Regions from separate parts of the Kribbella sp. NPDC026596 genome, predicted to be linked through region 1. Evidence: riboswitches for the same ligand, from Rfam matches in the RefSeq annotation. Region 1 holds a riboswitch; each other region holds the start of a gene.
What was found. A riboswitch is a leader RNA that binds a small molecule or an ion and turns the genes downstream of it on or off. The one in region 1 is predicted to bind cobalamin.
Positions count from the first base shown of each region.

Region 2: another riboswitch for cobalamin. It lies ahead of metE (5-methyltetrahydropteroyltriglutamate--homocysteine S-methyltransferase); the one in region 1 lies ahead of cobN (cobaltochelatase subunit CobN).
Region 3: another riboswitch for cobalamin. It lies ahead of AB0E63_RS06000 (SCO2322 family protein); the one in region 1 lies ahead of cobN (cobaltochelatase subunit CobN).

Region 1 is NZ_JBEZYF010000082.1:5,049-9,806, forward strand. Features, by position in the region: gene AB0E63_RS40290 (phosphoglycerate mutase family protein) at 1-383, shown strand, start outside; gene AB0E63_RS40295 (DUF3500 domain-containing protein) at 374-1,342, shown strand; gene AB0E63_RS40300 (vanadium-dependent haloperoxidase) at 1,371-2,522, opposite strand; cobalamin riboswitch at 2,790-2,929, shown strand; gene cobN (cobaltochelatase subunit CobN) at 2,961-4,758, shown strand, end outside.
Region 2 is NZ_JBEZYF010000067.1:28,778-33,535, reverse strand. Features, by position in the region: gene ppdK (pyruvate, phosphate dikinase) at 1-783, opposite strand, end outside; gene AB0E63_RS37165 (ABC transporter substrate-binding protein) at 1,171-2,037, shown strand; cobalamin riboswitch at 2,081-2,303, shown strand; gene metE (5-methyltetrahydropteroyltriglutamate--homocysteine S-methyltransferase) at 2,438-4,669, shown strand; gene AB0E63_RS37155 (VWA domain-containing protein) at 4,712-4,758, opposite strand, start outside.
Region 3 is NZ_JBEZYF010000005.1:162,409-167,166, forward strand. Features, by position in the region: gene AB0E63_RS05985 (DUF3043 domain-containing protein) at 1-464, shown strand, start outside; gene AB0E63_RS05990 (aldo/keto reductase family protein) at 525-1,535, shown strand; gene AB0E63_RS05995 (hypothetical protein) at 1,532-1,741, shown strand; cobalamin riboswitch at 1,729-1,861, shown strand; gene AB0E63_RS06000 (SCO2322 family protein) at 1,953-2,660, shown strand; gene AB0E63_RS06005 (CbiQ family ECF transporter T component) at 2,661-3,749, shown strand; gene AB0E63_RS06010 (ATP-binding cassette domain-containing protein) at 3,746-4,758, shown strand, end outside.

The sequences.
Region 1 (4,758 bases):
ACTATCAGGACACCGCGGACATCGAGCAGCAGGAGAAGCTGCGGGACCGGTACGGGCACTTCTTCTACCGGTTCACCCACGGTGAGTCGGGGTCGGACGTGTACGACCGGGTGTCGACGTTCCTGGAGACGATGCACCGCGACTTCGAGAGCGCGGACGCGCCACGCAACGTGCTGCTGGTGTCACACGGGCTCACGATGCGGTTGTTCTGCATGCGCTGGTTCCACTGGTCGGTACGGTTCTTCGAGACGTTGCGGAACCCGGAGAACGCCGAAACACGCGTCCTGCTGCGCCAGCCGGATTTCCGGTACAAGCTGGACCGGCCGTTCGAACAGTGGACACATTACGAACCGACGGAACGGGAGCGATCGGCATGGTTGTAGAACGGACCCGGGAAGCGGTCCTCGAGCTACTGGCGAGCCTCACGCCCGGCCAGCTCGACAAGATCAAGGCGCCCTTCGACACGCCTGATCACCAGCAGTGGACGTATCTGCCCGGTCCGGTGCCCGGCCTTGCGCTGACCGAGCTGACGCCCGCGCAGCAGCGGCTGGTCGAGCGCCTGGTGGCGATCGGCTGCAGCGAGCGGGGTGCGGCCGATGCGTGGGCGGTGTGGGACGCGGAGGTCATCGTGCGCGGTATCCCCGCGCTGCCGCCGTCGGGGGAGTGGGAGGGGTCGGTCGTGGGCGACCGGTACTTCTTCCGGGTGCTGGGCGATCCGGCTGGGACGGAGCCGTGGGCCTGGCGGCTGAACGGTCACCACCTCGCGCTGCACGTCACGCTCGTCGACGGCGCCATCTCGTTCACCCCACAGTTCTTCGGGTCGAATCCGGCGGAGGTCCGCACCGGCCCGTCGGCCGGTCGACGCTTCCTGGCCGCCGAGCAGGACCTCGGCTTCCAGCTGCTGCACGCGCTCGAGCCCGGCCAGCTCTCCGTCGCACTGGTCTCCGACGCGGCACCGGACGACATCCTGACCCGCCACGACCCGATCGCCGACGCGTCGCTCCTCCACCGCGGTCTCGCCTACGGCGACATGACCGCGGACCAGCGTCAGCTCCTCAGCCTCCTGATCGGCCAGTACGTCGGCCGCGCCGCCGGACCGATCGGGTTGCAGACCTGGCAGGACATCACCGACCAGGGCATCGAGCGCCTGACCTTCGCCTGGGCCGGCGAGACCGAACCCGGCGTCGGCCACCGCCACTACTACTCGATCGCCGGCCCCACCTTCCTCGCCGAGTACGACAACACTCAGGACGACGCCAACCACATCCACTCAGTCTGGCGTGACGTTCGCAACGACTGGGGGATCGACCTCCTCGCCGCCCACTACGCCGCGCACCGCTGACGCGGCGCACGGCGCTTCGGGCTGACGCTCAGCTGTGGAGCGGCCGGAACTCGTGGTTGATCGTCCACGTGGCGGTGCGGTGACCGAGGCGGCTGGCGTCGGTCATGGCCTTCCGGAAGTGGAAGCCGAGCCAGATCCTGGCGTTCATGGTCTCGGCATCGAGGGCCGCGGCGCTGTCGTAGTGCCGAGTCGTCATGGTCACCGACGAGGAGATGTCCAGATCGAGGGACCGGGCGCTGAACAAATAGCTGAACACTCCGGTTGCGGCCCCGGTTCCGGAGGCGTGCCCGCTGACGTAGTCCGGATAGGGCGGCGTTTGCAGTAGCGACATCCAGGTGGGGTCGGCTTTCGTCGCCGGGTTCCGGTCGGTGTCGGCCAGCCGGATCGCGGTGATCGGGCGCCAGTAGGCGTAGTCGTACTTGCTTCGCCAGCAGGCAATCAGCGCATCGGCGATGCTCGTGCTGAGCAGGGCGAACGCCCGGGCGCTGGTGACGATGTCCATCCCCCGCGCGGTGACCTGGTCGCGAAGTGCCGTCTCGTACTGCAGCACCGCGTTGGCGTTCCAGAACAGCGCTGTCTCGGTCTGGAACGCGGTCCGGGTGGATCCGACCAGCGCGCCCTTGGCCTTCACCTCCGCGAAGTCCCGGGCATAGGCCTTCGACGTGATCGGGTCCGGCCCGGGCAGCCGGAACTGCGTCGGCGATCGGAGTGCCAGCGGTACGACGAAGCCGAGCCACGGGGCGAGCATCGGCGCGAAGGCGTCAGGTGTCGGGCGCCAGACTCCCGGAGCAGGCGTCACCGTCAGTTGGATGTTCGCGCCCCTGCCGTCGTTCTGTCGCGCTCGGATCAGGTTCGCGGCTGCGTGCCGGCCAACCTCGGTTCCGCGAACCTTGGCGCGGCCGTCGGCGATGCTGCCGAGCGACGCGGCATAGTCGGTGGCGAGGTTCGCCGCCGAGGCCGGGAAGTAGTACCGCAACACGTCGTACGCCGCCGTCGCGGCCGCCGCCTCCGACGACGCCTTGCCGCGGACCTTCGGTTGCTTCAGGTACGGCTGGTAGCGGCCCTCGATGGCCACCACCGCGTCGTACACGGCCAGCGAAACGAAGCCGAAGTACAGACTCCCCACCGGGACCGGGCTGGCGTTCTCGGTGTAGATCGTCCGCCGGCGATCGCGTTCCACTGGGTGATCACCGCCGGGTTCGAGTGGCTGCCGCCTGCCTGACTAGGCGCGGCGGTGAGGGCAGGAGCGGCGAGGCCGGCCGTCAGCACGACGACCAGGAATCTCCAGACCTTCAAGCGCATGATTGCCTCCTTCAGGTGAAGCCTGAGTGACGGCTTGCGCTGAAGAAGACGTTGCCGTGCGACGCCGAGAGGGCGTCCGCAGTACAAACCCTTAGCATTCCGGCCTACACCTGATGCCGCGTCGGGTCAACGGCGAGGCCTGTGCCCAGTGGGCCGGGACGTCGGTCGGCTAGAGTCGGCTCGTCATCGACGGCATCAGCAGGAACCCGGTGTGAGTCCGGGACGGTCCCGCCACTGTGAACCCTCATGGGGAAGTCAGGAACTGCCGCCGTCGTACCTCCGTCCGGGGCGTGGACACCCCGAGGAAGGACTGGGCGTGCCTGCCAACCTGCTGCTGCTCTCGACCGCCGACACCGACCTGCTTGCCGCTGCCGAGGCGGGTGCGGGCTGGGCGGTCGCCAACCCGGCCCGGCTGGAGCTCGACGACCTGACTCCTCTGCTCGACGCCGCCGAGGTTGTCGTGGTTCGCCTGCTCGGCGGGCGGCGCGCCTGGGAGGAAGGGCTCGACGCGGTCGTCGCGTCCGGCAAGCCGGTCGTGGTGGTCAGCGGTGAGGCCGCGCCCGACGCCGAGCTGATGTCGCTGTCGACCGTGCCCGCGGGGGCGGTGACCGAGGCACTGGCCTATCTCCGCGAGGGCGGCTCCGAGAACCTGCGCAACCTCGCCGGCTTCCTGCGCGACACGCTGCTCCTGACAGGCGACGAGTTCGAGCCGCCTCGCGCACTTCCGGCGTACGGCGTGCGTGGGGGGTACGTCGAGGACGACCGGCCGGTGGTCGGGATCGTGTACTACCGCGCGCACGAGATCTCCGGCAACACCGCCTTCGTCGACACCCTCGCCACCGCCGCCGCGGAGGCGGGCGCGCAGCCGCTGCCGGTGTACTGCGGCACCCTGCGCGGACTCGATCCGACGTCGTCCGAGAACGCCGAGCTGTTCGAGCTCCTGCGCAAGTGCGATGTCCTGGTCACGACGCTGCTCGCCGCCGGTGGATCCGTCGCGGCCAACGCGAGTGCCGGCGGTTCGGACGACGCCTGGGACGCCGGCGCGCTCGCGTCCCTCGACATCCCACTGATCCAGGGCCTCGCGCTGACGTCGACCCGCGAGCAGTGGCTGGCCAGTGACGCCGCGATCAGCCCGCTGGACGCGGCGACCCAGGTCGCGATCCCGGAGTTCGACGGGCGCCTGATCACGATCCCGTTCTCGTTCAAGTCGTACGACGCCGACGGACTGGCCCGGTACGCGCCGGACCCGGAGCGGTGTGCCCGGCTGGCCGGGATCGCAGTCGCGCACGCTCGCCTCCGCCACGTGCCGACTGCGGACAAGCGGCTCGCTCTGGTGCTGTCGTCGTACCCGACCAAGCACGCGCGGATCGGGAATGCGGTCGGTCTGGACACGCCGGCCTCGGCGGTCGTCCTGCTCGGGCAGCTGGAGCAGGCCGGGTACGACCTCGGCGGGCTCGACCTCAGCGAGCTGCAAGGGGCGGACGGTGCCGACGGGTTGATCCATCGGCTGATCGCGGCCGGTGGTCACGACGTCGAATGGCTGACCGACGAGCAGCTGGAGTCGGCGGTCGCCAAGATCCCGCTGTCGGTCTACGCGCAGTGGTTCGGGCGGGCGCCGGAATCGTTGCGCGAGGCAATGACCGAGGCCTGGGGCGCGGCGCCCGGTTCGCTGTACGTCGACACGTCCGGTGACGAACCCGCGATCGCGCTGGCGGCGCTGCGGTTCGGGAACGTGGTGCTGATGATCCAGCCGCCGCGTGGCTTCGGCGAGAACCCGGTGGCGATCTACCACGACCCGGACATGGCGCCCTCGCACCACTACCTGGCGGCGTACCGCTGGCTCGAGGCTCCGGCGGAGGAGGGTGGCTTCGGCGCGCACGCCGTCGTACATCTGGGTAAGCACGGGACGCTCGAATGGCTGCCGGGCAAGGGTATCGGGATGGCGGCCGACTGCGCGCCGGACGCCGTCCTCGGGAACCTGCCGATGGTCTATCCGTTCATCGTCAACGACCCTGGCGAGGGGACGCAGGCCAAACGGCGCGCGCACGCGACCGTCGTCGACCACCTGGTGCCGCCGATGGCGCGCGCGGAGACGTACGGCGAGATGGCCAAGC
Region 2 (4,758 bases), on a different contig from region 1:
GCTCGACGGGTCGCGGGTGAACGCGACGCCGGTGCCGGACTCCATGCCGAGGTTGCCGAACACCATCGAGCAGATGTTGACCGCCGTACCGAGGTCTGTGGCGATCCGCTCCTGGCGGCGGTACAGGATCGCGCGGTCGGAGTTCCACGAGCCGAAGACGGCCTCGATCGCGAGGTCCATCTGGGTCCGCGGGTCCTGCGGGAACTCGCGGCCGGTGTGCTCGTGCACGGCCTGCTTGAAGGTCTTGACGAGGGCCTGCAGGTCGTGGGTGTCCAGCTCCAGGTCGGTACGGGCGCCCTTCGCCTGCTTGGCCGCTTCGAGCGCGTCCTCGAAGACATCGCCCTTCATGTCGAGCACGGTCTTGCCGAACATCTGGATCAGCCGGCGGTACGCGTCCCAGGCGAAGCGCGGGCTGCCGGACTGATGTGCGAGCCCGTTCACCGAGTCGTCGTTGAGGCCGACGTTGAGAACCGTCTCCATCATGCCGGGCATCGACGCGGCCGCACCGGACCGGACCGAGACCAGCAGCGGGTCGTCGGCCTGGCCGAGCTTCTTGCCCATCTTCTCCTGCAGCAGGTCGACGTGGTGGTCGATCTCGTCGGCCAGCTCCGGCGGGCACGAACCGGTTGCGAGGTACGCGCGGCAGGCGTCTGTGGTGATGGTGAAACCGGGCGGAACGGGCAGGCCGAGGTTGGTCATCTCGGCCAGGTTCGCCCCCTTCCCGCCGAGCAGGTCCTTCATCTCCTTGTTGCCTTCGGCGAAGTCGTAGACGAGTTTCGGCACTGTCACTCCCAAGGTTGCGGGCGGTGCTGGTGAGTCGCGGCGTGTGGTCCGCTGGCCCATCGACTCCGGTGGCGGGGGCGTCTTTTCAGGGTAAGCCAGAAAACCAGTCCAGTTGAACACTGGTCTCACGATGCCGACGTGACCCTGCCCACAGGTCGAAGGCCGGAAAACCCTTCCCTCATTGACAACGCAAGACAATCGTCGCGTTCACCAAGGAATCCTCGCGCCAACCCAAACAGGACTTTTCCGCAAGGGTCACCCGCCCTTCGGGGCGGGTCGTGAGGCCTGCCGGCCGGGGGTCGTGAGGGTTGCGAGGTGGTGGTCGTGGGGGCTTGCGGGATCGGGGCGCGGGGCTTGCGGGGGCGGGGTGGCGGGTAGGGTCCTTGGGTGCGGATCGTTTCGTTGCTGCCGTCTGCGACCGAGATCTGCTTTGCGCTGGGTGCCGGTGATGATGTGGTCGGCGTGACGTTCGAATGCGACTATCCGGCGGCGGCGCGGGCACGGCGGATCGTGTCGACGACCGCACTCCCCGAGGGACTGACGCCGGGTGAGATCGACGCGTTCGTCCGGCAGCGGGTCGCAGCCGGCGAGGATCTCTATCACCTCGACGCGGGTGCCTTGCGCGAACTCGACCCGGATGTCGTCATCACCCAGGACCTGTGCAAGGTCTGCGCGATCGACGTGACCGAAGTAGCCGACGCCCTCAGCTATCTGGGCTGCCAAGCCGAGGTGGTCACCACCGATCCACACAACCTCGAAGACGTCCTCACCTCGATCGGAACCATCGCCAAAGCAATCGACCGCGACCCCACCCCGCTCCTGGACAACCTCCGTCGCCGGCTCCGCGCCGCGGCAGTCCGAGCCAACCGCACGCGGCCGCGGGTGGCGTTGCTCGAGTGGACGGATCCGCCGTACGCGCCAGGACACTGGTTGCCGGAGATGGTGGCGCTGGCGGGTGGCACCAACGTCCTGGGCGCCGCGGGTCAGCGTTCGACCCCGATCACCTGGGAGGAGGTCGGTGGTGCGCGCCCCGACGTGATCGTGTCAGCTCCGTGTGGGTACGACCTCGACGGTGCCGTCCGACTGACAGCAGACCTCTCGAATCTCCTCCCACCGAGCATCCCGGTGTGGGCGGTCGACGCGAACGGGTACTTCGCCCGCCCGGGTCCCCGGCTCGTCGACGGGATCGAGCTGCTCGCCGCCCTCCTCCACGACAAGACCCCGGATCAGAAGATCGCTCGACGACTGCGGTAGTGGCGTTCGTCTCGACGTACGGCGGTTCGCGGCCGGCGCGCGTACGCTCGGGTACGCCGACGGTTCGCGTGGTCATGTGGTTGTGATCGCGCGAGGCAAGAGGGAACCCGGTGGGAATCCGGGACTGCCCCGCAGCGGTGAACGGGAACGACCGCCGTCACAAGCACTGAACGCCCAGCGTCCGGGAAGCGACGGCCAGTAGGTCCACCGGTCAGCGACCGGTCCGCCCGTGAGTCCGAAGACCTGCCGCCGGTGCGCTCACCAACCCGGTGCGCGCGGGAACGGTGGTCTCGTGGGAGGACCCTGCCCGGTCGGCCGCATCCAACCGACCCCACCGGCACGGTCTCCCCGCGATCCGCCGAACCATCGGCACGCTCGCGAGGAGAGAGACGTGAACACCATGAAGACTGTGCTGGGCTACCCACGGATCGGCCCGGCCCGCGAACTCAAGAAGGCCGTCGAGAAGTACTGGTCCGGCGACAGCAACGCGGCCGAGCTGGAGGCAGCCGCCCACCGGCTACGGGCCGACACCTGGCACGACCTGGCCGGCCGCGGCCTCGACGTACTCCCCGGCAACACCTTCTCGTACTACGACCAGATGCTCGACCACGTGCAACTGTTCGGCATCGTCCCCGACCGCTTCCGAGGCCTCTCCAAGCTCGACACGTACTTCGCGATGGCCCGCGGCCGGGACGAGGTCGCGCCGCTGGAGCTGACCAAGTGGTTCGACACCAACTACCACTACCTGGTCCCCGAGCTCACCGAGAACACCGTCTTCCAGCTCGACGCGACCAAGCCGCTCGAGGACCTGGCGGCCGCACGCGAGCTCGGCGTCGACACCCGCCCGGTCCTGATCGGACCAATGACCTTCCTATTGCTCTCGAAGTCCGTCACGCCTGGGTTCGAACCGCTCAGCCTGCTCGACCGCCTACTGGATGCGTACGCCGACCTGCTCAACCAACTCGAATCCGCCGGAGCGGAATGGGTGCAGCTGGACGAGCCGGCCCTGGTCCAGGACCGCACCCCCGCCGAGCTCGACGCTCTCCGTCGCGCCTACGACCGCCTCGCCACACTCACCGACCGCCCACGACTCCTGGTCGCGACGTACTTCGGTGACCCCGGCCCCGCGTTGCCAGTACTGACGTCGACCGCCATCGACGGTCTCGCGGTCGACCTCGTGTCCGCCCCCGGACTCGTCGACCAACTCGCCGTACTGCCGAGTCTGCGGCGCAAGACCGTCGTCGCCGGAGTGGTCGACGGCCGCAACGTCTGGCGCACGCCGTTGGGCGACGCACTCTCCACCTGCGCGAAGTTGCTCGACTCGGTCGGGCAGCTGGTCGTCTCCACCTCCTGCTCGCTACTGCACGTCCCGTACGACGTGGAGGCCGAGGACGAGCTGGATCCGCGCGTCCGCGAGCGGCTCGCGTTCGCACGGCAGAAGGTCGACGAGGTCGTCGTACTCGGCCGGGCCCTCAGCGAAGGGGTCCTGGTCGATCTCGGCAACCCGCCCGGCGGACCGGTCGAGGAGTCCGGCCTTGCCCGTGAACAGGCGGTCCGCGACCGGGCGGCCGCGATTCGTCCCGCGGATCGACAGCGGCCGTCGTACGACGAACGCCGTACCGCGCAGGAGTCGATCGGGCTGCCGGCGCTCGCAACCACCACGATCGGTTCCTTTCCACAGACCGCGGACATTCGCCGGACGCGCGCCGACCTGCGGGTCGGTCGGATCGACTCAGCGACGTACGACGAGCGGATGCGGGCCGAGATCGCACGGGTGATCGGGCCGCAGGAGGAGCTCGGGCTCGACGTACTCGTGCATGGTGAGCCCGAGCGCAACGACATGGTCCAGTACTTCGCCGAGCAGTTGGATGGCTTCGCGACCACGAAACAAGGCTGGGTGCAGTCGTACGGCAGCCGCTGCGTCCGTCCGCCGATCCTGTACGGCGAGGTGTCGCGACCGGCCCCGATGACCGTGTCGTGGGCGTCGTACGCGCAGTCCCTGACCGAGCGGCCGGTGAAGGGGATGCTGACCGGACCCGTCACGATCCTGGCGTGGTCGTTCGTCCGGGACGACCAGCCGCTAGCTACCACGGCCGACCAGGTCGCGTTGGCGCTCCGCGACGAACTGGCCGACCTGGACGCGGCCGGGATCAGGATCGTGCAGGTCGATGAGCCTGCGTTGCGCGAACTGCTGCCGCTGCGGGCCGCGGAACAGAAGGCGTACCTGGACTGGGCGGTCGGTGCGTTCCAGCTGGCGACCGGTGGAGCGCCGGCGGGCGTCCAGATCCACACGCACCTGTGCTATTCGGAGTTCGGTGCGGTGATCGCCGGGATCGACGGGCTGGACGCGGACGTCACCACGATCGAGGCGGCGCGCTCGCGGATGGAGGTGCTGACGGACCTCGCCGCCGTCGGCTTCCGGCGCGGGGTCGGGCCCGGCGTGTACGACATCCACTCACCACGGGTCCCGAGCACCGAGGAACTCACCGCCCTGATCCAGGCCGCTCTCGCGACCACCTCCGCCGAGCAGCTGTGGATCAACCCCGACTGCGGCCTCAAGACGCGCGGGTACGACGAGGTCGTCCCCGCCCTGCGGCACCTGGTCGAGGCAGCGCAGGCCGCCAGGTCCTGATCGAATGATGTTGCTGTGGGCACCTATCAAGGTGCCCACAGCTCACAGTCTCCGGCGAGTGCGGAGGTAGTCGCCGACCACCGCGGCCC
Region 3 (4,758 bases), on a different contig from region 1:
TGAAGAAGCCGCGCAACCGCAGGGAGGCCTCGGCGTACCGGCGGGAGAAGGTCCGGACCGAGCGGTCCAAGATGCAGGACGCCATGCGCACCGGCGACGACCGGTACCTGCCGGCCGCCGACAAAGGCCCGGTCCGGCGGTTCGCCCGCGACTACGTGGACGCCCGCTACTCGGTGATGGAGTTCGCGCTGCCGATCCTGCTGGTGGTGTCCCTGATCGGCGTGGTCTTCTCCCGGCAGTTCCTCTGGCTGGCCGGCGTGGTCAACCTGCTCTTCCTGGCGATGATCCTGCTGATCGCGCTGGACTGGTTCCTGCTCTCGGCCGGGCTGCGCCGGGCGGTGACGGTGAAGTTCCCGAAGGAGTCCACCAAGGGCCTCGGGTTCTACGCGGTCCGCCGGACCATGCAGATGCGCCGCTGGCGACTGCCCAAGCCCATGGTCAAGCGCGGCGAGAAGCCGTCCTGATCCTCGGTACGACGGGCGCCGGGACGGTGCCCACCGCCCGGGGACAGTAGGGTCAGGGGTATGGACTTCCGCTATCTCGGCAACAGTGGTTTGAAGGTCAGCGAGATCTCGTACGGGAACTGGCTCACGCACGGGTCCCAGGTGGAGAACGAACAGGCCAAGGCCTGTGTGCGGGCGGCCCTGGAGGCCGGCATCACCACGTTCGACATCGCCGACACCTACGCCAACACCAAGGCCGAGTCGGTCCTCGGCGAGGCGCTGGAGGGTGAGCGGCGCGAGTCGCTGGAGATCTTCACCAAGGTCTACTGGCCGACCGGTCCGTTCGGACCGAACGACACCGGCCTGTCCCGCAAGCACATCCACGAGTCGATCAACGCCTCCCTGAAGCGGCTGAAGACCGACTACGTCGACCTCTACCAGGCGCACCGGTTCGACACCGAGACGCCGCTGGAGGAGACGATGGAGGCCTTCGCCGACGTCGTCCGGTCCGGCAAGGCGCTGTACATCGGCGTGTCCGAGTGGACCGCCGAGCAGCTGCAGGAGGGCCACCGGCTGGCCCGGGAGCTGCGCATCCCGTTCGTCTCGAACCAGCCGCAGTACAGCATGCTCTGGCGGGTGATCGAGGCCGAGGTGGTGCCGGCCTCGGAGGAGCTCGGCATCGGCCAGGTGGTGTTCTCACCGATCGCGCAGGGCGTGCTCACCGGCAAGTACCTGCCCGGTCAGCAGCCACCGGAAGGTTCGCGGGCCACCGACGCGAACGGCGCCAACATGATCAAGCGGTTCCTCAACGACGACGTGCTGAGCCGCGTGCAGGAGCTGAAGCCGCTCGCGGACGAGGCCGGCCTGGCGCTGTCTCAGCTCGCCATCGCCTGGGTGCTGCAGAACCCGAACGTCTCGTCGGCCATCATCGGCGCGTCCCGCCCCGAGCAGGTCGTGGAGAACGTGAAGGCCTCCGGTGTGAAGCTCGAGGAAGCCCTGCTCAAGCGGATCGACGAGGTCCTCGGCGGGATCGTCGAGCGCGACCCGGCCAAGACCGCGCAGAACTCGCCGCAGACCCGGCCCGGCTCATGAGCTGGAGCTGGCGGTTCGAGACCGCGAGCGGCGCCCTGGTCGACCCGGGTGAGGTCGGCGGGGCGGAGTTCTCCGCTCAGGGTGACGCGGAGAGCTGGCTCGGTGAGAGCTGGCGGGACCTGGCCGAGCGTGGCGTCGGCCAGGTGTACCTGCTGGAGGACGGCCGGGAAGTCTACGGCCCGATGAGTCTGTCCTCCGCAGAGTAGGCTTCGGTCGAACCACTCCTGCGTGCACAGGGAAGCCGGTCCGAGTCCGGCGCTGACCCGCAACCGTAGGCCACCTCAGGTGGCGAGCCGGAACACTGTGCCGCAGGGAGACAGGCTCAACTACCCGCCGTGGTCCGCGGGTGGAGCCCCTACCCTGCCGGAGCAGGCGGGACCTCCTCCACCGGGCCATGAGCCCGATAGAGGACACGAGATGACTGCACACCGGACCGTACGACTGGTCCTCGCCACGCTGGCGGGTCTCCTGCTGGCTGGGACCGTCGCCACCACCGCCCAGGCCGAGGACGGCTATCGCTTCTGGGGCTACTACCAGTGGAGCTCAGGCCAGTGGGCCTTCTCCCAGAAGGGCGCTGACGCCGTCGTCCCAGCCGACGGGGCGGTGGAGGGCTGGCGGTACGCCGTCGGCGGTGCGAAGCCCCGCGTGCCGCGCGCAGCCGGCGACTTCGAAGCCATCTGTGGCAAGACACCGGCGGAGACCGGCAAGAAGCGCGTGGCTCTGGTCGTCGACCCCGGTACGCCGGAGGACGCGGTCAGCGGTGAGACTCCGGGACAGGCCACCGGCACCTGCGTGGTCACGGACACCCAGGCGAACGGCGCCAAGATCCTCGCGGCGGTCGCGCCGGTGCGGATCGAGAAGGGCCTGACCTGCGGCATCGCGGGCTATCCGGCCAAGGGCTGCGGGGATCAGGTGAAAAGCATCCAGGTCCCGGCCACCGACGCCCCCGTGACGCTGCAGATCGGTGCCGCGGTCGGCTCGACCGCGGTGACCTCTCCGGCCTCCTCCTCCTCTGACGACGGCGGTGATGGTGCGCCGTGGAGCGGGATCATCATCGCCGCTGTGGTCGTGCTCGCCCTGGCCGGCGGTGGTCTGGCCCTCAACCGCCGGCGCACCGCCAAGTAAGTGCGTACTGTCCATCAACTGACGCTGCCCCGGGCACTCCACCCGGGGGCCTGGTGGCTGTGGGCGCTCGGCATGGCCGTGGCGGCCAGCCGTACGCGGAACCCGGTGCTGCTCGTGCTGATCCTCGCAGTCACCGGATTCGTGGTGGCCGCCCGCCGCTCCGACGCTGCCTGGGCCAGCAGCTACACCGCGTTCCTCAAACTGGGTCTGGTGGTCATCGGCGTCCGCGTGGTGCTGCAGGCACTGCTCTCCACCCGTTCGCAGGGGAACACGGTGCTGTTCATCCTGCCGCAGATCCCCTTGCCTGACTGGGCAAACGGGGTCAAGCTCGGCGGCGAGGTCACCCTCGAGGCACTGCTGACCGCGCTGTACGACGGCTTTCAGCTGGCGGTCATGCTCTGCTGCATCGGTGCGGCCAACTCACTGGCCAGTCCGCGGCGGCTGCTCAAGTCGTTGCCCGGGGCCCTCTACGAGATGGGCGTGGCTTGCGTGGTCGCGCTGACGTTCGCACCACAGTTGGTGACGGACGCCCGCCGGATCCGCGCCGCCCGTCGCCTCCGCGGCCGCACTCGCGGCTCCTTCCGTACGACAGCCATGCCGGTGCTGGAGGGTGCCTTGGACAGGTCGGTGGAGCTCGCCGCCGCGATGGACTCTCGCGGCTACGGGCGTACGGCGCAGGTCCCCCGGGCGCAGCGCCGTACGACTGCGGTCTCCGTCCTGCTGGGGTTGCTGGGCATTCTGCTCGGGGTCTATGCGTTGCTGACCGACGCCATGTCGTTCCCGATCGCCGCGGCCACACTGGTCGTGGGACTGCTGCTTTCCGTGGGAGCCATGGCGATCGGGCGGCAGCGGGTCACGCGGACGCGGTACCGGCCTGACCCATGGGCGCTGCCCGAGTGGTTGGTCGTCGCCTCCGGAGCAGTCGCAGCCGGAGCCATGGTCACTGCGGCGGCGCGCGGTGTTTACGGTCTGCTGCTGGCTGGCCCGTTGGTGGTGCCACCGGTTCCGGTGCTGCCGGTTGTCGGCGTACTGATCGGACTGGCGCCGGCGCTCGTCGCACCGCCGCTGGTCAGGCGGGCGGTCACATGATCGAGTTCGACCGGGTGACAGTCACGTACGACGGTGCCGCGGAGCCGGCGCTGCGGGACGTGAGCTTCTCCGTGCCCGAGGGCGAGCTGGCGCTCGTGATCGGCCGGACCGGTTCCGGCAAGTCCACGTTGCTGCGGGCAATCAACGGACTGGTGCCGCACTTCACCGGCGGCACGCTGTCCGGCCGGGTGCTGGTGAACGGGCGGGACACCCGCGAGTACCGGCCGCGCGACCTGGCCGATGTGGTCGGTCTGGTCGGGCAGGACCCGATGGCGGGGTTCGTCACCGACACGGTCGAGGACGAGCTCGCGTACAGCATGGAGTCGCTCGGTGTCGCGCCGGATGTGATGCGGCGACGGGTCGAGGAGACTCTGGATCTGCTCGGGTTGGCCGACGTACGGGATCGGGCGTTGACCTCGCTGTCCGGCGGACAGCGGCAGCGGACCGCTATCGGTGCCGCGCTCACCTCGCATCCTGCCGTGCTCGTGCTGGACGAGCCGACGTCTGCCTTGGACCCACAGGCGGCTGAGGAGGTGCTGGCCGCACTACAGCGGCTCGTGCACGACCTGAGCGTCACGGTGGTCATGGCGGAGCACCGTCTCGAGCGAGTGATCCAGTACGCCGATCGCGTGATCGAGGTACCGGGCGGAGCGGCTGCCGTGTCCACTGGACTTCCGGCGGATCGGATGATCACGGCACCGGTCGCACCGCCTGTGGTGGAGCTGGGACGGCTGGCCGGTTGGTCTCCCCTGCCGCTGTCGGTGCGCGACGCCCGGCGGGCTGCTGTGGCGTTGCGGAGCCGGCTCGACTCCACTGCGCCCCAGAGGTCGGTTGCTGTGCACGGTCCGGAGCTCGCGCGGTCCACTGATCTGGTCGTTGCCTACGGCGACGTGATGGCGTTGCGTGGAGTGTCGGTCAGCATCAAGGCCGGTGAAATCGTCGCACTCATGGGCCGCAACGGCGCCGGCAAGTCCACACTGCTCAACGCTCTGGTGGGCCTCGCGCCGGT